DNA from 4 places in the Bradyrhizobium sp. USDA 3256 genome. Region 1 is predicted to be linked to each of the others. Evidence: riboswitches for the same ligand, from Rfam matches in the RefSeq annotation. Region 1 holds a riboswitch; each other region holds the start of a gene.

Region 1 (5,480 bases):
AGACCGGCGCGGCGAGACCGAGATCGTCTTCCAGCCCTGCGATGCGTGCTTCGTCGCGGATCGCGGCGATCAGGCGCTGCCGCCGCGCCGGATCGAGACCATCGGCGGTCGAATACTCATCGAGCAAGCGCTCGAGATTGCGCAGGCCTTCCGGCACCGCGGCCTTCGCGAGCGGCGGCGGCAGATGACCGATCGTCACGGCACCGATCCGGCGCTTGGCCTGCGCCGCCTCGCCGGGATCGTTGACAATGAAGGGATAGACAACCGGCAGATCGCCGATCAGCGCCTCCGGCCAGCATGCGGACGACAGCGCAACCGACTTGCCGGGCAGCCATTCCAGCGTTCCATGCGCACCGATGTGGACGACGGCATCGATGGCCTGCTGCCTGAGCCACAGATAGAACGCGACATAGGCATGGCGCGGCGTGCGCGCCAGATCGTGATAGTCGGCGTCGCGCCGCCCCACCTCGCCGCGCTCCGGCTGAACGGCAATGACCGATTTGCCGCAGCAGATCGCCGCGAAATGAAATGCGCCGTCACGGCAATCGGGATCGTCCTCCGGCGCGCCCCATGCGCGGCCGACATCATCCTGCAGTTGCCGCGGAAGGCCGGAAAGCGCTGCACGGTAGTCGGCGACGTTCCACGTCAAAGTCCTGCGCAAAAGAATGTCGCCCAGCGACGCCACCGGCTCAACATCAAATCCCGCAGCCGCGAGATCGGTCAGCAATGCCTCGACCGAGGCAAGCGCATCGAGGCCGACGGCATGCGCGATCTGATGCGGCCGGCCGGGATAGTTCGAGAGCACCAGCGCGAGCCGCTTATCCTGTGCGTGCTTGCCGGCAAGCCGATGCCAGGCGGCCACGCGTGCGGCAATTGCAGCGACGCGCTCGGCATCCGGTCGATGCGCAAGATGCACGAATTGCAGCTCGGGATCGCGCTCACCAGGCGATTTGAAGCTGACGACGCCCGCGAACAGGCGGCCATCGACCTCCGGCAGCACCACATGCATCGCGAGATCGCCGGGCGAAAGCCCGCGAAGCGACAAGGCCCAATCCTCGCGCCGTGCTGTCGACAGCGCGACCTGGAACACCGGGCATGATGCAGCGTCGAACGGCGTCGCGCCGTCGTCATCGGCTGCGGAAAACGCGGTCGCATTTACGATGGCCGCTGGAGCGCATTGCGCAAACTGAACGCGCAGCCGATCGGCCACGCCCGCCGCCTTCAGCGAGGTGACGAAGACACCGTGGACATCAAAGCCCTTCTCGCGCAACGCGTCGATCAGAGCATCGACCGGCGCCGTGTCGCCGGCCGCGAGATAAGAACGATAAAACGTCACCAGCACCCGCGGCCGGCCATCCGGTGCCGGCAACGCCGCGACGGCACCGCGCCGGGGATCGTAGACGCCGATCTCGGGAAGATCGATCTCGCCGACCACCGGCCCGGCATAGAGTCCGGACGCCAGCGCCAGTTGCGCGATCACGGCCTGCGCGGCAACGGGGCCGCCCTTGTCGCACAGCACCTTCAGACGGCGCAACGTCGAGACCGGCAAGGTCGAGAATTCATCCAGCCGCTGATCGTCGCGGCCATCGGCCGGCAGCACGACCAGGGCGATGCCGCGCTCCTTCGCCAGCCGATGCACCGCGGCCAACCCGTATGACCAATAGGGCTCGCCGCCGATCAGCCGCACCAGAATGCCGCGCGCGTGCGACAGCGTCCGCTCGATGTAGGTATCGACCGACAGCGCATGGCGCAACTCCGCGAGATTGGCGAGCCGCAGCGACGGCAACGCAGCGCGGCCGCGCCGCCAGCCGGCCGCGAAGGCAGCAAGATCGCTGTCGGAAAACGACAACACCACGAGATCGGCCGGATCCTGGCCGAGGTCCCTTGGCGTCGCGGTCTCCTCAAGGCCGCGGCTCTCGCGGAAGACGACGTGCATCAGACACCAAGCCGTGCCCTGATCGCGGCTTCATCGATGTCGGCATGTTCGCCGATCACGACGAGCTTCGACTGCCGCGCCCGGGCGCCCCAGGGCATGTCGAACTGATGCCGCACCCGCTCGCCGACCGATTGCACCAGCAGCCGCATCGGCTTGCCCTCGACCGCGATGTAGCCCTTGGCACGCAGCACATTCTGCTCGCGCGCCAGCCCCTTGATCGAGGCGACCAGCGCGTCGACATCCGAAACTTCCGGAAGATCGATCACGACGGAATTGAAATCGTCGTGCTCGTGTTCCTCCTCGCCATCGTGATGCGACGGCCGCGCCGCGAGGTCGTTTTCCGCCGCCGCCTCGAGCCCGAGGATCACGCGTGCGTCGATCGTGCCGTCGACGACGGGCAACATCGGCACCTCGCGCGGCATCTCGGCCGCGATCACCTCTTTCGCCGCCTTGATTCCTTCCGCCCCGGCGAGATCGGCCTTGGTCAGCAGCACGAGATCGGCACAGGCGATCTGGTCCTCGAACACTTCCGACAGCGGCGTCTCGTGGTCGAGATTGTCGTCCGCCGCACGCTGCGCATCCACCGCGGCCGGATCAGGCGCAAACCGGCCGGCGGCGACGGCCTCGGCGTCGGCGAGCGCGATCACGCCGTCGACCGTGATCCGCGAACGAATCTCCGGCCAGTCGAACGCTTTCAGCAGCGGCTTCGGCAGCGCGAGCCCCGAGGTCTCGATCACGATGTGATCGGGCTTCACCGGGCGTGCGAGCAACTGCTCCATCGCCGGGATGAAATCGTCGGCGACGGTGCAGCAGATGCAGCCATTGGCGAGCTCGACGATATTCTCGGCCGGACAATTGGCGTCGGCGCACGACTTCAGGATGTCGCCGTCGACGCCTTCGCTGCCGAATTCGTTGACCAGCACCGCGAGCTTCTTGCCGTTGGCATTGCGGATCAGATGCTGGATCAGCGTCGTCTTGCCGGAGCCGAGAAAGCCGGTCACGACCGTGACCGGAATTTTGGCGAGCGTGTTCATTCTGCGGCCTCCGGCACGACGGGAAGAGGTGGAATGCGGGCGAGCGATTGCTTGCGGAAGATTTCCGGACGGCTGCGCCACGGCACGATGCCGTCGGGCGCCGCCGCATACGCGGAGGCACCGGCGATCACATCCGCGGCATTATCGGCGGACAGTCGGCCGTAGACATAGGACCAGCGCCCCGGCGCGCTGAGCGCGACTGAGCACCCTTGGCTGCAGGCCGACAGGCATGCGACGGGAACCAGATTGACGTCATCGGGCACGCCGGCCTCGACAAGCGCGGCATGCAGGCGTGCACCGGGCGCGAGCTCACCTTCCGCCGGCGTCTGGCCGGCGCGGCAGGTGATGCAGACATGAAGTGTAACGCTCATCGCCCTTCCTGGATTGACAGCGGGAAGCGATGAGGCACACGAACCGATTTTGGACAGGTTCGTTCCCCGTCGCGGAACACCCCGTCCGCCGGTTTCACAACATGCTGCGTTGGCAGGTCTCCCGGCTTGCGGAGCAGGTTTTACCCTTCGATGCCCACCTTCCCGACTCCATGGAATCAGTGGCTTGGGCATCTCTCCGGTCACGGTCGCGGGGGCGGCTGCGCTTCGGGCCCGATTTAGCGGAGCCCTATCGCATTCCCTCTTCGCCTGTCGTAGGACAGGAACCAACGCGGGACCACCATTCGTCCAAGCCTCGCACTTGTCAAGCCGAAGGAACGTGATGATTTCAGATGGAAACGACGCTGAAGACGGCACCGTCGGCACCGATCTTTCGCTGGACACGCGCCACGCGGACAAGATGGCGAAAAAAAAGGCCGCCCGCGACCGCATCATGGCGACCAAGAGCGGTGAAAAGGGCCTGATCATCGTTCATACCGGCGCCGGCAAAGGAAAATCGTCCTCCGCGTTCGGCATGATCGTGCGCTGTGTGGCGCACGGCTTTCCCTGCGCCGTGGTGCAGTTCATCAAGGGCGCCTGGGATACCGGCGAACGCCGCCTGCTCACCGGGCATTTCGGCGATCTCTGTCAATTTCACGCCATGGGCGAAGGCTTTACCTGGGAGACGCAGGATCGCGCCCGCGACATCGCGGCAGCGCAAGCCGGCTGGGAAAAGGCCAAGCAGCTGATCGCAGACCCGAGCCTGCGCATGGTCGTGCTCGACGAGATCAACATCGCGCTACGCTACGAGTACCTCGCGATATCAGATGTCGTCGACTTTCTGACCACGTCGAAGCCGCCGATGACCCATGTCGTGCTCACCGGGCGCAATGCCAAGGATGAATTGATCGAGATTGCCGACCTCGTCACCGAGATGACGCTGGTGAAGCATCCGTTCCGCTCAGGCATCAAGGCCCAGCCGGGCGTCGAGTTCTGACGGACATCACGATGGCGCGCGCATTGATGATCCAGGGAGCCGGCTCGGACGTGGGCAAATCGCTCATCGTCGCCGGCCTCGCGCGCGCCGCGCGACGACGCGGCCTGCGCGTGCTGCCGTTCAAGCCGCAGAACATGTCGAACAACGCCGCCGTGACCGTCGACGGCGGCGAGATCAGCCGCGCGCAGGCCTTGCAGGCCCTCGCCGCGGGCGTCGAGCCGCACACCGACATGAACCCGGTGCTGCTCAAGCCCGAAACCGATGTCGGCGCCCAGATCATCGTGCACGGCAAACGGATCGCCACCGCACGCGCGCGCGAATATGCCGCCATGAAACCATCGCTGATGGCCGCGGTGCTGGGGAGTTTTGCGCGCCTGAAGCAGCGCGCCGATCTGGTGCTGGTCGAGGGCGCCGGCAGCCCCGCCGAGGTCAACTTACGCAAGTCCGATATCGCCAATATGGGGTTTGCACGCCGGGCCGACGTGCCCGTGGTGCTGGTCGGCGACATCGACCGCGGCGGCGTGATCGCGCAGCTGGTCGGCATCAAGGCGGTGATCGATCCTGATGATGCCGCGATGATCCAGGGCTTTGTCATCAACAAATTCCGCGGCGATCCGACATTGTTCGACGACGGCTACCGCCTGATCGAAGAGCGCACCGCCTGGCGCGGGTTTGGCGTGCTGCCCTGGTTCGTCCGCGCCGGCGAACTTCCGGCTGAAGATGCGCTCGGGCTCGGCGAGTCGCGCAAGCCGGGCCAGTGCAAGATCGCGTTCCTTGCGCTGCCGCGGATCGCCAATTTCGACGACCTCGATCCGCTGAAGCTCGAGCCCGGCGTCGATCTCATGATGGTGCGTCCGGGCGAAGCCGTCCCGGGTGATGCGAAGCTCGTCATCCTGCCCGGCTCGAAATCGACCCGCGGCGATCTCGCCTTCCTGCGCGCGCAGGGCTGGGACATCGATCTCCTCGCTCATCGTCGCCGCGGCGGCCATGTCCTCGGCCTGTGCGGCGGCTACCAGATGCTCGGACAGAGCGTCGCCGACCCCGATGGGATCGAGGGTCCCGCCGGTGAAACGCGCGGCCTTGGGCTGCTCGATGTCACGACCACCATGACCGAACAGAAGACACTGACGCGCGTCAGCGCAGTG
Region 2 (5,480 bases), 6.5 Mb from region 1:
CGGATATTCCGTCACAGCATGTCGCCACAACCCTGGCCGGCTTGCTGCGATCAGTGCGATGCGCTTCTCTGTGCTCGACAAGGGACCGGTCGGTTTCGGAATGCGGGGAGTGGCGAGATGGGTGGCTTGGTGATCAGCGGTGGCCGGGTGGTGGATCCGGCCAGCGGGATGGACGCGATCGGCGATGTCGCCGTCGTCGACGGCAAGATCGCCGCGGTCGGCACCGGCCTCGGCGGTTCCGAACGGCAGATCGACGCGACCGGGCTCGTGGTGGCGCCGGGCTTCATCGACCTGCACGCGCATGGCCAGACCATTCCGGCCGACCGCATGCAGGCGTTCGACGGGGTGACGACGTCGCTCGACCTCGAGGCCGGCGTGCTGCCGGTTGCGTCCTGGTACAAGCGCCAGGCCGAGAAGGGCAGAGTGCTGAACTACGGCGCCGCCGCCAACTGGGCCTTCGCGCGCATCGGTGCGATGACCGGTTCGAATTCGGAAAGCTCGCTGGAATCGTTTGGTGCCGCGATGCGCGATCGCCGCTGGATCGAAAACGTCGCGACCGAAGGCGAGGTCGGCGGCATCCTCGACCGCCTCGCGATCGGCCTGAACGAGGGCGGTATCGGGATCGGCATTCTCAACGCCTATGCGCCGGGTGCCGGCGTGCAGGAATTGACCGCGGTGTGCCAGCTCGCGGCGGATCATGCGGTGCCGACCTTCACCCACGTCGCGTACATGTCGCGCATCGATCCCGAGAGCGCGGCTGAGGCCTATATCCGCCTGATCGGCTATGCCGGCGCCACCGGCGCGCATATGCACATCTGCCACTTCAACTCGTCGAGCAAGACGGATATCGAACGCTGTGTTGGGCTGATCGCGAAAGCGCAGGCGCAAGGCCTGCCGATCACGGTGGAGGCCTATCCCTACGGCACCGGCTCGACCGTGCTGGCGGCGACCTTCTTCAGCGATCCGAAATTCGAAGAGCGCAACGGCCTCGGTTACGATTCGGTGCAGCGCGTGACCGACGGTCACCGTTTCGGCAGCCGCGAGGAGCTGCTGGCGGCACAGGCCGAAGAGCCCTCGACCTTGGTGCTGTGGCACGTGCTCGACATCGAGAACAACGCGCATCATCGCGATCTGCTCGATATGGCGGTGCTGTATCCGGGCGGCGCGATCGCCTCCGACGCGATGCCGTGGACGCTGTCGGACGGCCGTCCCTACAGCGGCGACGCCTGGCCGCTGCCTGATGATGCCACCTCGCATCCGCGCTCGGCCGGCTGCTTCACCCGCTTCATCCGCGAATGGGTGCGCGAGCGCAAGAAAGTGTCGCTGCTCGAAGGCATCCGCAAATGCGCGCTGATCCCGGCCGAGATCCTGTCGGCGAGCACGCCGGCGATGCGGGCCAAGGGCCGGCTGCAGGTCGGCGCCGACGCCGATGTCGTGGTGTTCGACTACGAGACGCTGAGCGATCGCGCGACCTTTTCCGCGATGAATCGTCCGGCGGAGGGCGTGCGGCATCTCGTGGTCAGCGGCCAGCCGCTGATCAGCGATGGTGTGCTCGATGTCGCGGCGCGTCCCGGCCGGCCGGTGCGCCGCCCCGTCACGGGGGGCTGAGGTGCCGGTCCCGATCCTGCTGGTCGCGGGCTTCCTCGGGGCGGGCAAGACCACGATCGTCAACCATCTGCTGGCGCATGCGCAAGGGCGGCGCATCGCCGCCGTGGTCAACGATTTCGGTGCGATCAATATTGACGCCGAGCTGATCGCGGGCGCCAGCGACGGCGTGGTCAGCCTGAGCAATGGCTGCATCTGCTGCACGCTGGAGGGCGACCTGCTGCGCACGCTCGCCACGCTGTTGCGGCGTGATCCGCGTCCCGAATTCATCGTGATCGAGACCAGCGGGATCGCCGATCCCGCCGACATCGTGCGCAACCTGATGGATCCCGTGATCTGGAAGGAGGCGCCGCTTGAGACGGTGCTGTGCGTGGTCGACGCGGCGCAGCCTGCGGCGGTGCTGAACGATGCTCTGCTGCGGTCGCAGCTCCGGGCGGCGGACGTGGTGGCGCTGAGCAAGGTCGATCTGGCCGACGCCGCCGCGTGCGCTGCGATCCGCGACGCCGTGCGCGCGGCGCGTCCGGCGGCCGTGGTGGTTGATGCCTTGCATGGCGAGGTGCCGGCCGCGCTACTGTTCCCGGCGGACCTCGATCATGTGCCGGCGCCGCGCGAGGCCGCGCCGCGACGGCCGTCGTCGGATCGCTTCGAGACGCTGAGCTGGACCTCGGAGCGGCCCGTCGTGCTGCCGCGCTTGCAGCAGGCGATCGGCAGACTGGCGCCGAAGCTGGCGCGGGCGAAGGGATTGTTCGAGACGGTGGAACAGCCCGGGCGGCTGACGGTGTTTCAACTCGCCGGCGGCCGCGCGACCTTGGGTGCGGGCGGCGTGCCGTCGCCCGGCGTGCCGCGCACGCGCATCGTGTTTATCGCCGAGATGGGTGCTCTGTCGCGCACCGAGATCGATGCGATCATGCAGGGATGTGTCGACATCGAGTGATGTGAGCTTATGGTTCCGTCATCCTGAGGCACGAGCAGAGCGAGCCTCGAAGGATGGACGCCCGGCTGTGGCCATGCATCCTTCGAGACGCCGCTTCGCGGCTCCTCACGATGACGGGATTACATCTCCGCGTCATCCGCGGATGCCGCTATGTCATCGCCGCAGCTCCATCCCGCAAAGCATGTGTGCGACAATCGCATCGAATTGACAGCCTTGCCGGCACCACCTATCGTTTTTTGCCGACGGTTCCCTTCGGGGATCAAAAGGGAATGCGGTGCGAGGGTAACCCCAATACCGCAGCTGTCCCCGCAACTGTAAACGGCGAGCCTTTCGTCAATTTGCCACTGGGCCATCGGCCCGGGAAGGCGTCGACAGGCGATGACCCGTGAGCCAGGAGACCTGCCGTCAGTCGTGGTCACACGCGAGCACATCGGGCGGGGGCGTCCTGGTGGGATCGGAGCACTGCCTTTTGGGCAATGCGCCAGTCCGCGTTCGCGGTGACGTGCCACGTTACCGCGAGTCGTTTCATGTCTCCGTCCTTTCCCGTTGCGCGCAAATGGCGCCTCGGTCTCGTCTGCTCCCTGTCATCGCTGTTGTTGCCGGCCGAAGGCTCGGCACAAACACCTCCACCAACCAGGCTCGATCCGATCGAGGTCGCGCCCTCGGTGACCGCCAAGCCGAAGCCTGCGGCGCGCAGCCGTGACATGGCCGCTGCGGCGCGGCCACGGCCGAGGCCCGCGACGATCGCAACAGCCAGCAACGCGCCGCGCGTCGCAGCGTCGGGCGCATCGGGATCGGCATCGCCGACGCTCAATGCCACCACGCAGGGCGGCACCGGCAGTCGTCTCAATCTGACACCGCTGCTGACGCCGGCCAGCGTCGAGATCATCACGGCGCAGACCATCGCCGAACGCGGCCAGCACAATGTGCTCGATGCCGTCACCCAGGACGCGGCCGGGTTCGTCGCGACGCCGGCGCCCGGCAATGGCGGCCTGTCGTTCAGCACCCGCGGCTTTGCCGGCAGCAACTCGGTGATGACGCTGTATGACGGCACGCGCTTCTATATCGGCTCCGGCACCCTGACATTCCCCTACGACACCTGGTCGACGCAGCGCATCGAAGTGCTGCGCGGTCCGGCCTCGGTGCTGTACGGCGAAGGCGCGATCGGTGGCGTCATCAACGTGATCCCGAAAAAACCGCTCAATACGCCCACTAACGAGGCCGAGGTCTCGCTCGACAGCAACATGACGCGGCGGCTGTCCGTGGACAGCACCGGTCCGATCGATCCCAATGTGTCGTACCGCATCAACGCTACCGGCAACATGTCGGACGGCTGGGTCGATCGCGACAAGACCTCGAACGCGGTAGTCTCCGCTGCCGTGCGGGTGCAGGCGTCGGACAATCTCGCCTTCACGCTCTCGGAGGACTACGGCGACCGCAGCCCGTCGCGCTATTTCGGCACGCCGCTGATCAACGGCTCGATCCAGGACGCGCTGCGCTTCAAGAACTACAATGCATTGGACAGCGCGATCCGCTATCAGGACAGCTGGACCCGGTTCAAGACCGAGTGGGACGTCGCCGACGGCTTCAAGATCAACAACACGCTGTATTACCTGACCAGCGAGCGGCACTGGCGCGACATCGAGAACTACACCTGGAATCCGAAGACCCAGCTGATCGATCGCACGAGCTATATTGAGATCTTCCACGACCAGAAGCAGCTCGGCAATCGGATGGATGCGACCTTCAGTGGTCACGTGTTTGGACTTGCGAACCAGTTTGTCGCCGGCTTCGACGTCAACCGGATCGACTTCACCCACACCAATAACTCGCCCTATGGCGGCGCGTCGTCGGTCAATCCTTATGTGTTCGATCCCGGGTCGTTCTTCGCGACGACGACGGCGACCACGCCGGGCTTCAATGCGATCGTCAATCAATACGCGCTGTTCGCCGAGGATCGTCTCTCGCTGACCGATCAGTTGTCGCTCGTCACCGGGGTCAGGTATGATCGCCCCGAGGTGGACCGCACCGACTACAAGGCGCCGGCAAACAGTTTCGAGACGACGCTATCAGGCACGAGCTGGCGCGCTGGCCTCGTTTACGAGCCGATCAAGAACCTCGCATTCTATGGCCAGTACGCGGTCGGCGTCGATCCGGTCAGCAATTTGATCTCACTGTCGACCACGCAGAAAACGTTCCAGCTTGCGACGGGCAAGCAGACCGAGATCGGGGTCAAGCAGTCGTTCTGGGGCGGTCGCGGCGAGTGGACGCTGGCTGCCTACGAGATCGTCAAGACCGGGCTCACGATTCCCGATCCCGGCAACCCCACCGGCGGCCTGGCATTGCAGATCGGCCAGCAATCATCCCGCGGGGTCGAAGGATCGATCGGGCTCGCGCTGAACGACGGCTGGCGCGTCGATGCCAATGTTGCGCTGTTGCGCGCCAGATACGACAACAACAGCCAGGTGGTCGGCGGCAAGATCGTGAGCTTCAACGGCAATGTCCCGGTCAACGTGCCGCAGCAGGTCTCGAACGTCTGGCTGACCTGGGACTTCGCGCCCAACTGGTCGGCCTATGGCGGCGTGCAGATCGTCGGTGCGATGTACTCCGATCTCGCCAACACCCAGCTGCGGCCGGGCTACAATGTGGTCAATGGCGGCGTCAGGTGGAAGCCGGACGACCGGACCACGGTCGCGTTCCGCCTCTACAATCTGTTCGACAAGGCTTACGCGGTGACCTCGAACGGCACCGGGCAGTGGCTGCTGGGCATGCCGCGTACCGCCGAATTGTCCGTCAACGTGAAGTTCTGACCATGCGCAACGCTCTGATCCGGCGCGGGCGGCGGTGGCTCTATATCGTCCATCGCTGGATCGGCATTGCGACGTGTCTCTTGTTCGCGATGTGGTTCATCTCCGGCCTCGTCATGATGTACGTGGCCTTT
Region 3 (5,480 bases), 1.5 Mb from region 1:
CAACCGTGATCATCAGGTGACGAACGCTCGTCAGGTTTCGGTCAGCTCGCTTCTCTAGGGTACTGGCCCATTCGCGCTCACGAAGCTGCCAATCTCATCACGTGACAAAAGCGGTCCTTCTCATGTTGCCTGCCGTTGCCTTGATCGCTCTCAACCCGGCCGAATGTCTCTCCAGCGGCTGTTCATCGGTGCGGGACCAGTTTCATGATAGTCTTGCGCAGGCGGCTTCGAAGCAAGGTGCAGCTTCTTCGGCAGCCGATCGCCCGCCAGCTCCGGCGCTGTCGGAGGTTCAGCGTACGATCACGCCGGCGAGCCCGCTTGGCGATCGCGTCCTGCAGAATATTTCTGCAATCCACCGGCGCAAACCATCTTCTCCGGGTGCGGTTCCGCCGACGCTTGTCACTGAGCCCGCTCCTGCGAAAAGTCTTCAGCTCGGGCCGGCCGCGCAGCCGCTGTTGCGCTCGCAGCAAGTCGAGGTGTATCCGGCAGGTAAACCGGAAGGTGGGGATCATTTCGATTCGGCCTTGACGAACCTACGGGATGTTTACGATCGCGTCATTCAGGTTTCGCTCATCTCTAAGGGCGCCGGCGCCGTCAGCTCATCTCTGAACAAGCTTCTATCGGCGGGCTGAACGGGCTGATGGGTTCTTCATACAACAGCAGGATCGCTCACGGCGCGACGGCGGGACGGTGGTTTGATGCTCTTGTCCGCTCGCCGCTTCTGCTATCGCATCGGCGGATGTAAGACCGATCTATATGCCCTATATATCAAAGTGCGGGCGAGTACGAAGGCAACAGCCGTCGAGTCGCTTGCAAATGAGATGGGAGACATTGCGTTGCGGATAGAGTTTTCGCGTATCAATCGGTCTAAAGCTATATTCCACGATATTTATGCTTCGGATGATCCGAGGGCATATTTCTCGGTCCTCGGAGACTTGGATTATATGATACCGGACGTGGCTGAGCCAGTTGTACGCCAAATCCTGGCAGCGAAAGCTTCGGCAACCGGCCTTAAGCCCATCGTGCTCGATGTTGGTTGTTCATACGGCATCAACGCAGCGGTGCATCGCTTTCCGCTGACCTTCGGGGGCTTGCGTCACCGCTACGCCCGGCGTGAGATGAGAGCGATCAGTTCTGAGACACTCGTGAGTCTCGATCGCAATTTTTATGCAGCCTGGCCTGATGTCGGGTTAGCGAGCTTTATCGGCCTCGATGTGTCGGCACGGGCGGTCAGCTATGCAAAGAGTGTTGGCCTCTTGGAGCAGGGCATTGTCGCTGACCTTGAAAAGGAGACGCTATCGACCGACAGCGCGCGCATTCTCCGCTCCGTGGATGTTATCATGTCGACCGGATGCATCGGCTACGTTACCGAGAAGACGTTCAGCGAGATTCTCGATGCGACAGAGAAGCAACCATGGATCATCTCCTTCGTGCTACGAATGTTCCCATTTGAGGCGCTGGCCGCGACGTTCGCAAAGCGTGGTCTTGTGACAGAACGTCTTACCGGCGCGACGTTTATCCAGCGTCGCTTTCGCGATGCTGAAGAGTTTGAAAGTTGTTTGGCCAGCTTGGTGGCCCTTGACGTGGATGCCACCGGTCTCGAATCGGAGGGGCTGTTTCACGCTGATCTGATCTTGTCTCGCCCCGAGGCGGATGCGCGCGCCACGCCTCTGGAAGACGTTGTCACCGTCGCCAGCGGCAGGGGACGGCCGATCGGACCGCGTTACGTTCATGTTGAAAGTAAGGAGGGCTTGCAGGTCGCGCTGGAGCCGTGACAGGTTAGGGACCACTGGGCAGCGCGCGAGTCTCTTTGGCGCTGGATCAAGACGTCGAGAACGAGGCCATTCTGGTCGCCGGCGCGCCGGAGCTGATGTTGTTCGCCCGCGTGTGGATAACGACTCGTCCAGATGCCATTTGTCCCGGCGAGCGGGAGCGCTGCGCTTCAGATCGGAGAGCGCCTTGCCGAATTGCTTCTCCACTGACGCGCGGTTCGTAGGTCGCATCAATGCGACGCGCGGGCCAGAATTTCCTTGACCATGCGCAAGCTTAACGGAAACCGGACATGCCGCCAACGGCATCTCACCTGCAGCGGAAGCGACAGCGGTGATAGAGTAGGCCGGGCGGTCAGCATGGTTTTGCCTTATAAATTTTGATCTCTCCGGTTGACGAATCCCGGCGAGTGGTGCCTATGTCTAGCCAGTCACGGTCTTCCGTTCCCCACATCTTGTAGGTCGGAAGCTAAGAGGGAACCCGGTGCGCCGAAACGGCTACTCCGGGGCTGCCCCCGCAACTGTAAGCGGCGAGCGGGTGTCATCATGGCCACTGGCGCGAAACAGCGCCGGGAAGGCCGACAGCCGTAGCGACCCGCGAGCCAGGAGACCTGCCGCGACTGAACGAAAGTCCTCGGGCGGGGTGCCCCGGTGGGTCGCTTGCAGCCGGGGACATTTGCCAACTCTCCTCGCAAGTCGTCCGCGCGGGCCCCAGCGTCTAACATCGCGGGGTTGCCGATGTCGCCGTCTTACGATTTCGATCAGCATGGTCATCTCGTCGCGCCGCCGAGTGTGCGGCCGCGCCTAGCGCAGGCAAAGCCTACCGCGCCTGAGCCGTGTCTGGTGCCCCTTTCGCCATCGCCGGCTCCGCTGCCGCGGCCCCTCGCGCCATCGCCAAAGCCGGCCGACCTTACGCTCGATCCGTCGCGCGACGACCTATTGACGTCGTTCGGCAAGCTGATGTTGAGCGACCGGTATCTGCTCGCCGGCGAAACTTACCAGGACATGTTCGCGCGGGTGTCTTGCGCTTTCGCGGACGGTGTTGCGCATGCCCAACGTCTCTATGATGCGATGTCTCGGCTGTGGTTCATGCCGGCCACACCGGTGCTCTCCAACGGAGGGACCACGCGCGGCCTGCCGATCTCCTGCTTCCTCAACTCGGTGTCGGACTCGCTCGAAGGCATCGTCGGTACCTGGAACGAGAACGTCTGGCTTGCTTCCAACGGCGGCGGCATCGGCACCTACTGGGGCAATGTTCGCTCGATCGGCGAGAAAGTAAAGGGCGGGGTCACCTCAGGCATCATCCCGTTCATCCACGTCATGGACGGCCTGACGCTGGCGATTAGCCAGGGCTCGTTGCGGCGCGGCTCGGCGGCGGTCTATCTCGATATTCACCATCCCGAGATCGAGGAGTTCCTCGAGATTCGCAAGGCGTCCGGCGACTTCAACCGCAAGAGCCTCAACCTGCATCACGGCGTCAACGTCACCGATAAGTTCATGCGTGCCGTGGGCGCCGGCACCGCGTTCGCTCTGCGCAGCCCGAAGACTAACGAGGTCGTCCGCGAGATCGATGCCCGCCAGCTGTGGCAACGCATCCTTGAGAACCGGCTCCAGACCGGCGAGCCTTATCTCTTGTTCATCGACACCGTGAACCGCGCGCTCCCCAAGCATCAGCGCGAGTTGGGCCTCAAGGTCTCGACCTCCAACCTGTGCAGCGAAATTACCCTGCCGACCGGCATCGATCATCGCGACGAGGAGCGCACCGCGGTCTGCTGTCTGTCGTCGCTCAACCTCGAGACCTGGGACCAGTGGAGTGAGGAGCCCATCTTCATCGAGGATGTCATGCGCTTCCTCGACAACGTGCTCAGCCACTTCATCACGGTGGCGCCGGACGGCATGAAGCGTGCCCGCTACGCCGCCCTGCGTGAGCGCTCCGTCGGCCTCGGCGTCATGGGCTTCCACTCCTTCCTGCAGGCCAAGGGCATTCCAATGGAAAGTGTCATGGCCAAGTCTTTCAATCTGAACATGTTCCGAAAAATCCGTCGCGATGCCGACGCGGCATCCGTGACGCTCGCGCGCGAGCGTGGCCCGTGCCCGGATGCCCTGGAACGCGGCGTGATGGCGCGCTTCAGCCATAAGATTGCGATCGCGCCGACCGCCTCGATCAGCATCATCTGCGGCGGCACCAGCGCCTGCGTCGAGCCGATCCCGGCCAACATCTACACCCATAAGACGTTGTCCGGCGCCATCTCGGTGCGTAATCCGCATCTCACCAGGGTGCTGGCCGCGAAAGGCGTAGACACCTCGGCGACCTGGCATTCGATCATCGCGCACGAGGGGTCGGTCGCCCATCTCGACGTCCTGTCAGAGCACGAGAAAGCGGTCTTTCGCACCGCCTTCGAGATCGACCAGCGCTGGGTCGTCGAGCTTGCCGGCGACCGCGCCGCGTTCATCTGCCAGAGCCAGTCGATTAACCTCTATCTTCCGGCTGACGTCGACAAGTGGGATCTCCACATGCTGCACTGGACGGCCTGGAAGCACGGGGTGAAGAGCCTCTACTACTGCCGTTCAAAATCGATCTCGCGCGCGGCGTTCGCCGGCAGGATCGGCGACGGCGACAAGGCCGCGCCACCGCGGCCGCGCACCGACTATGAGGAGTGCCTCGCATGTCAGTGATCGATCTCTCGTCCGTCGATCCACGCACGCTGATCGGCAAGGGGCGCGTCGGCCTTCTCGACTCGGCCGGCAGCTATGACGTCGATCGCTACGCCTGGGCTTACGAGTTCTGGAAGCGCCAGCAGCAGACCCATTGGATGGGCGAGGAGGTGCCGCTCGGCGCCGACCTCAAGGACTGGGCGTCGGAGCGCGTCACCGCCAGCGAGCGCGCGCTGCTCACCCAGATCTTTCGTTTCTTCACTCAGTCGGACATCGAGGTCGGAGACAACTATCTCAAGCGCTACATCCCGATCTTCCAGCCGCTCACTGTTCAGATGATGATGGCGGCCTTCAGCAACATGGAGACGGTCCACATCGACGCCTATGCGCTGCTGCTCAAGACGCTCGGCATGCCCAAGACCGAGTTCGAGGCATTCCGCGGCTATGACGAGATGCGCGCCAAGGCTGACTACATGCACGAGTTCGGCGTCGATAGCGTGGCCGATGTCGCTCGGACCTTGGCGATGTTCGGCGCCTTCACCGAAGGCATGGCGTTGTTCGCGAGCTTCGCCATGCTGCTCAACTTCCCGCGCCACAACAAGATGAACGGCATGGGACAGATCGTAAGCTGGTCAGTGCGCGACGAGAGTCTGCATTGTGAGGGTATCATCAAGCTGTTTCACGAATGGCACCGCGAAACCGGCGCGGTGACGCGCGCTGTCCGTGACGACATCGTCGACGTCGCGAAGACCATGGTGAAGCTGGAGGAGAACTTCGTCGACCTCGCCTTCGGCCTCGGCAAGATCGAGGGCATGCGAGCTGAGCAGATCCACGCCTACGTCCGCTATGTCGCCGACTGGCGACTGACCCAACTGCGGATTGACCCGGTCTTCGGCTTCTTCGAAGCCAAGGAGGGCGGATTCACCCAGCTCAAGACGCATCCGCTGCCGTGGCTTGTCGAGATTCTCAATGGTGTCGAGCACGCCAATTTCTTCGAGCAGCGCGCCACGGAGTACTCCAAGGCGGCGAGCCGCGGCAGCTGGGACGGCGAAGACG
Region 4 (5,480 bases), 6.2 Mb from region 1:
TTGCGCAGCTTCTGCATCACGTCGATCTGGTGGCGCGGATCGAGCGAGGCGGTCGGCTCGTCGGCGAGGATCACCGGCGCCTCCACCGCGAGCACCCGGGCCAGCGCGACGCGGCTGCGCTCGCCGCCGGAGAGTTCGGTGACGCGGCGATCGCTGAATTCAGTGACGTCGACCGCCTGCATCGCGCGCAGCACTGCCTCCATATCCGTCTGCGACAGCCGCGCCGGATCGGTCGCGCCGTGCGGATAGCGGCCGAGCGCGACGATATCGCGTGCCGGCAGCGGCCAGTGCACCATGTGCCCCTGCGGCAGATAGGCGAAACGTTTCGCGCGCTCGCGCAGCGGCAATGACGCCAGCGGATTATCGCCGATCCGGATCTCGCCGCCGGACGGAATCAGACCGGCCAGCGCGCGCAGCAGCGTGGTCTTGCCGGCGCCGTTCGGCCCGACCAGCGCGACCAGATGGCCCGACGGCAGCGACAGCGAGACATCGTGCAGCACCTTGCGGCTGCCGAGCGAAGCATTGAGCGCGGTAGCGGAGAGCAGCGTCATGCCACGCCTCCGCCGAGCGCGCGGCGTTCGCGCATGATCAGATAGAGGAAGAACGGCACGCCGATGATCGAGGTCAGCACGCCGACCTTGATGTCCGAGGTCGAGGGGATGATGCGCACCGCGATGTCGGCGGCGAGCAGCAACGCCGAGCCGGTGAGCGCGCTCGGCACCAAGAGCCGCGCCGGATCGTGACCGATCACGGGACGCATCAGATGCGGCGCAACGAGGCCGATGAAACCGATCGTGCCTGTCACCGCGACCGCGCCGCCAACCCCGAGCGCCACGCCCGTGATCACGAAGAGCCGCAACCGCCCGACATCGACGCCGAGGCTCTGCGCCGCCTCCTCGCCGAGCGTCAGTGCGCGGAAGGCGCTCGCCTGGCTGAGCAGGATGGCGGCGCCTGCGATGATGAAGGGCAGTGCCAGCGCGACGTGCTGGAAGCTCCGGTCTTCCAGCGAGCCGAGCAGCCAGAACGCGATCTCCAGCACCACGAAGGGATTGCTGGAGAGGTTCATCACCAGCGCCGTCGCCGCCCCCGCAAAGCTCGAGATCGCGAGCCCGGCGAGGATCAGGATCAACAGCCCGGCATTGCGGCCGGCGATCGCAAGCAGCGCGAACACCGAGCCGAACGCGGCGATGATCGCCACCACCGGCAGCGCGTAGGAGCGCACATCGGCGAGGCCCAGCGCGATCACCAGCACCGCGCCGAAGGCGGCCGATTGCGGCGCGCCGAACAGCGACGGCGAGGCCAGCGGATTGCGCAGCAGCCCTTGCAGCGCCGCACCGGACAGCCCGAGAATACCGCCGATCGCGAATGCCAGGATGGTGCGCGGCAGGCGGATCTCGCGCACGATCACCTGCGCCACATCGCTGCCGCCGCCGAACAGCGCCTCGATCACCGCGAGCGGCGACAGCCGCACCGGCCCGATGCCGAGCGAGAGCACGCACAGCAGGGCCACGAGCGCGAGCAGCGCCGCGGTGGCGCCCCACCGGCGCCGCGCCGCGACCTCGGCCGCCAAGGCAAAATCCTGCACGCTCATTGGATCCATGCTCTTACAGCGATCGCCGTGGCAGACAAGCGACACTCGACAAAAACCGTGGCCGCCCGGCCATTGCCCGACTTCCGCCGGATTGACTTTGCTACCCGGCCGAACCCTAGATGAACATGACGGTTCTTTCGTGAGATGAAAAGGGAATGCGGTACGGGGAAACTTCCCCAACGCCGCGGCTGCCCCCGCAACTGTATGCGGTGAATCCTTCGTCACAGGCCACTGGGAATCTCGGTCCTGGGAAGGCGACGAAGGGTAACGACCCGCGAGCCAGGAGACCTGCCGTCAGCCGTGGTCACACGCGATGCTGCCGGTCGGGGAGTACAGGCATGAGCTTCACCTGATGCTGTGAGCACGATGGTGAGACTGGTTCGCGGTGACGTGCCACTGACGTTACCGAGACCTCGCTTATGTTCTCCTTCCCTTTCCATCGGCGACACCGCGCGCTTCTGCTCGCGTCGACGATGATCGCGCCGGCAATCCTTTTCTCCGCCGCGCGGGCGCAGCAGGCACCCGCTCCCGATCAGCTGCCGGCGATCGAAGTCACCAAGCCGCGCGACCAGAACGTCACGCGCGCCAGGCCGGCCGCTGACGAAGCGCCGGCGCCGCGACGCCCGGCGCCGGGCACCTCGCAAGGCAACGACACAGGCAGCGGATCGGGCACGACAGCGACCGGCGCGGCCACCGGAACGGATGGCACCGGCGGCGGCCGCCAGTTCGCCGGCATTGTCGGCTCCTCCTCGGCCGTGATCACCGCCGACGACATCGCCCATTCGCCGGTGCAGTCGTTGCCCGAGATCCTCGCGCAGGTGCCAGGCGTGCAGCTGCAAACGCCCTATGGCGGACCGAACGGCGCCAAGACCTCGGTCGACCTGCGCGGCTTCGGCGCCTTCGCGACCGACAACACGCTGTTCCTGCTCAACGGCCGCCGCCTCAACGACGTCGACAAGGCCGGCTTCGACCTCACCACGATCCCGCTCGATTCGATCGAGCGCATCGAGATCACGCGCGGCAACAGCGGCGCGGTGCTCTACGGCGACAACGCGGTGGGCGGCGTCGTCAACATCATTACCAAGACCGGCGTCGGCGGCCCGCCGACGACGATGCGCGCCGAGGCCGGATTTGGCTCGTTCAACACCCGCATGGCCGCGGTCTCCGCGGCGCTCAACTCCGGACCGTGGTCCACCTCGTTCTACGGCAACGGCATAAAGTCCGACGGCTACCGCGTCAACAATGCGCTCGACCAGCGCAACGCCGTCGGCAACATCAACTACACGACGCCTGATCTCACCGCCTTCCTGACCGTCACCGGCAGCGACCAGAAGCTCGGCCTGCCCGGCGGACGGCTGGTCGATCCGTCGATCGGCGTCAATGAGCTGCTCACCGACCGCCGCGGCGCCGCGACGCCCTTCGACTATGCCAACCAGCAGACCGCCAGCGTCACCGCCGGCTTCACCAGGTCGCTGATGAACGGCGTCGACCTCATCGTCGACGGCGGCTGGCGGCAGCGCGAGACGCAGAGCGGCTTCTTCGGCAGGGTGCCGACCATCAGCTTCGCCTCGACCTACAATGACGCCGCAATGCAGACCTGGTCTCTGACACCGCGGCTCAGCGTCAAGAACGTGATGCTGGGCATGCCGTCGACGATCCTGACCGGCATCGACTATTACGATTCGACCTTCCGCGAGGCGCGCGGCGCCTATCAGGGCGTCGATCCCTTCCATATCTACAATATCGAGCAGCAGTCCGTGGCCGGCTATTGGCAACATACGCTGGGCCTGTTGCCGACGACCGACTTCTCCTACGGCGCGCGGGTCCAGAACACCAGCATCTCGGCGCGCGATCGCTACGATCCGAATGCGCCGTTCGCGTTCGATGCACAGGCAGCGCCGCTCGACAGCAACGAGACGCAATACGCGCTGCATGTCGGCGTCGAGCATCGCCTGACCGACACCTTCTCGGTGTTCGGCCGCGCGGCCCGCGCGTTCCGCACGCCAGATGTCGATGAGCGCGTTGCATCAGGGCCGTCATTCGACCCACTGACCTTCGCCCCGATCCCGCAGACCTTCCAACTCAAGACCCAGACCTCGCAGGACGTTGAGGGCGGCTTCCGCGTCAGGACCAATCGCTTCCAGGTCCAGACCAGCGTCTATCTGATGGATCTCGACAACGAGATCCATTTCAACCCGGTGCTGTTCTACAACACCAACCTCGACCCCACCCGCCGCTACGGCTCCGAGACCAGCGCCTCGCTCGGGGTCAGCGACAGCGTAACCCTGCGCGGCGGCATGGCGATCACCCGCGCGGTCTTCCGCGGAGGCATCTGGGCCGGCAACGACGTGCCGCTGGTGTCGCGCTACACCGGCAATCTCGGCGTCACCTGGAATATCTGGCAGAACTACCTGGTGTTCGACGCCACGGTTCGGGCCTGGAGTTCGCGCATCATGGACAACGACCAGGCCAACACCCAGAGCCGGATTCCCGGCAACGCCACCGCCGATATCAAGCTGAGCGGGCAAGTTGACCGCTTCTTCTGGTCGCTGAGCGTGAACAACCTGTTCAACGCGCTCTACTACGACTACGCCATCGCGAGCACGTTCACGGATGGCCGCTTCTCGGCCTATCCGCTGCCCGGCCGCACCTACATGGTCAAGGCCGGCGCGACGTTTTAGAGCGTGATCCGGTGGGGCGGGTGTGCCCTGCCGCACCGTCTCCCGAACATTACAAACGCACGGAAACTGGGGTAGAGTTCCGGCAGCTGATTTGACCCGCGCAGGGGAAACGCATGGCCAAGGCCGGGAAGCAGACCAAGGGCGGCACGAAGATCAAGGACAAGACCGACGACAAGGCGAAGAAGCCTCCGCCACCCGCAGCGCTACAGGACGATGACTATTACGAGGACGGCGACATCGCCACGCCGAAGCTCGACCGCTACGGCAATGATGACGAGCCGTTGTGAGGCGCGGCGAATATCGATCGACAGATCCTGCGCGCAGTCGCGCGCGGCGGCCTGGTAGCTTGCGAGCTACCGAGCCCGGCTCGTCGTCGCCAAGCAGACAATAGGTCGCAGCGGGGTCATGGGCTGGCCCCCCTTCCGGATTGGTTACCATGCTAGGCTCCGCATGGACGCTGGGTCCTTGCTGGGGGGCGGTGCCATGAGATTTGCGAAGGCGGTGCTCACGGTCTTCTGCATCATCGCGTCGATGTGCGACCCGTCCAATGCGCAACAGGCCCCCCGGAAAGTAGGAATCCTCATCAACGGCAGCCCGTCGCCGCTCTTCGACTCCATCAAGAAAAACCTACTGAGCGATTTTGCCGAACGGGGCTATCTCGAAGGACGCGACATCGTCATCGAACCGCGATTTGCCGAATCGAAGCTCGAGCGCCTTCCGGGCCTCGCCTCGGAGCTGGTCGGCGCGAATGTGGATGTCATCCTCGCACTCGGTGGCCCGGCGGCCGTAGCGTCGCAGAAGGCCACGTCGACGATCCCCGTGATCTTTGCGATCGTCACCGATCCGGTTGCATTGAAGCTTGTCGCCTCGATGGAAAAACCGGGAGGCAACGTCACGGGCCTCACGAATCTCGATCCGCAGCAGGCCAGCAACCAACTCAAAATTCTGAAGGAGGCACTCCCCGGGATCAAGCGCGTTGCGATTCTCAGTGATCAAACGATCCCCGGCGCTGATGAACGCGGGCTTGCTCCGATTGACCGCGCCAACGAGGCCGCAGCCAAGGCGTTGGGGCTGGAGTCGCAAATCGTGAAGGTCAAGAGTGCGGACGATCTGGAAGCCGCGATCGCCGGGATGGCAAAGGAAGGCGCGGAGGCGCTGCTGGTCCTGGAAGTGCCGGTACCCTGGAGCAATCGAAAACGAGTCGGTGA

Evidence for each region. A riboswitch is a leader RNA that binds a small molecule or an ion and turns the genes downstream of it on or off. The one in region 1 is predicted to bind cobalamin.
Region 2: linked by a shared signal. The riboswitch ahead of ACVWY5_RS42975 (TonB-dependent receptor) and the one ahead of ACVWY5_RS11830 (DUF1636 family protein) in region 1 are both predicted to bind cobalamin.
Region 3: linked by a shared signal. The riboswitch ahead of ACVWY5_RS05140 (ribonucleoside-diphosphate reductase subunit alpha) and the one ahead of ACVWY5_RS11830 (DUF1636 family protein) in region 1 are both predicted to bind cobalamin.
Region 4: linked by a shared signal. The riboswitch ahead of ACVWY5_RS41365 (TonB-dependent receptor) and the one ahead of ACVWY5_RS11830 (DUF1636 family protein) in region 1 are both predicted to bind cobalamin.

What each region holds. Positions count from the first base shown of each region.
Region 1 is NZ_JBSSAE010000002.1:2,195,642-2,201,121, reverse strand. It holds gene cobN (cobaltochelatase subunit CobN) at 1-1,936, opposite strand, end outside; gene cobW (cobalamin biosynthesis protein CobW) at 1,936-2,970, opposite strand; gene ACVWY5_RS11830 (DUF1636 family protein) at 2,967-3,341, opposite strand; cobalamin riboswitch at 3,436-3,645, opposite strand; gene cobO (cob(I)yrinic acid a,c-diamide adenosyltransferase) at 3,682-4,335, shown strand; gene ACVWY5_RS11820 (cobyric acid synthase) at 4,347-5,480, shown strand, end outside.
Region 2 is NZ_JBSSAE010000002.1:8,724,216-8,729,695, forward strand. It holds gene ACVWY5_RS42965 (amidohydrolase family protein) at 118-1,608, shown strand; gene ACVWY5_RS42970 (GTP-binding protein) at 1,610-2,539, shown strand; cobalamin riboswitch at 2,766-2,960, shown strand; gene ACVWY5_RS42975 (TonB-dependent receptor) at 3,067-5,349, shown strand; gene ACVWY5_RS42980 (PepSY domain-containing protein) at 5,352-5,480, shown strand, end outside.
Region 3 is NZ_JBSSAE010000002.1:732,830-738,309, forward strand. It holds gene ACVWY5_RS05130 (nodulation protein NolB) at 123-632, shown strand; gene ACVWY5_RS05135 (class I SAM-dependent methyltransferase) at 822-1,775, shown strand; cobalamin riboswitch at 2,187-2,402, shown strand; gene ACVWY5_RS05140 (ribonucleoside-diphosphate reductase subunit alpha) at 2,613-4,445, shown strand; gene ACVWY5_RS05145 (ribonucleotide-diphosphate reductase subunit beta) at 4,436-5,480, shown strand, end outside.
Region 4 is NZ_JBSSAE010000002.1:8,386,877-8,392,356, reverse strand. It holds gene ACVWY5_RS41375 (ABC transporter ATP-binding protein) at 1-551, opposite strand, end outside; gene ACVWY5_RS41370 (FecCD family ABC transporter permease) at 548-1,591, opposite strand; cobalamin riboswitch at 1,704-1,901, shown strand; gene ACVWY5_RS41365 (TonB-dependent receptor) at 2,065-4,272, shown strand; gene ACVWY5_RS41360 (hypothetical protein) at 4,386-4,559, shown strand; gene ACVWY5_RS41355 (ABC transporter substrate binding protein) at 4,756-5,480, shown strand, end outside.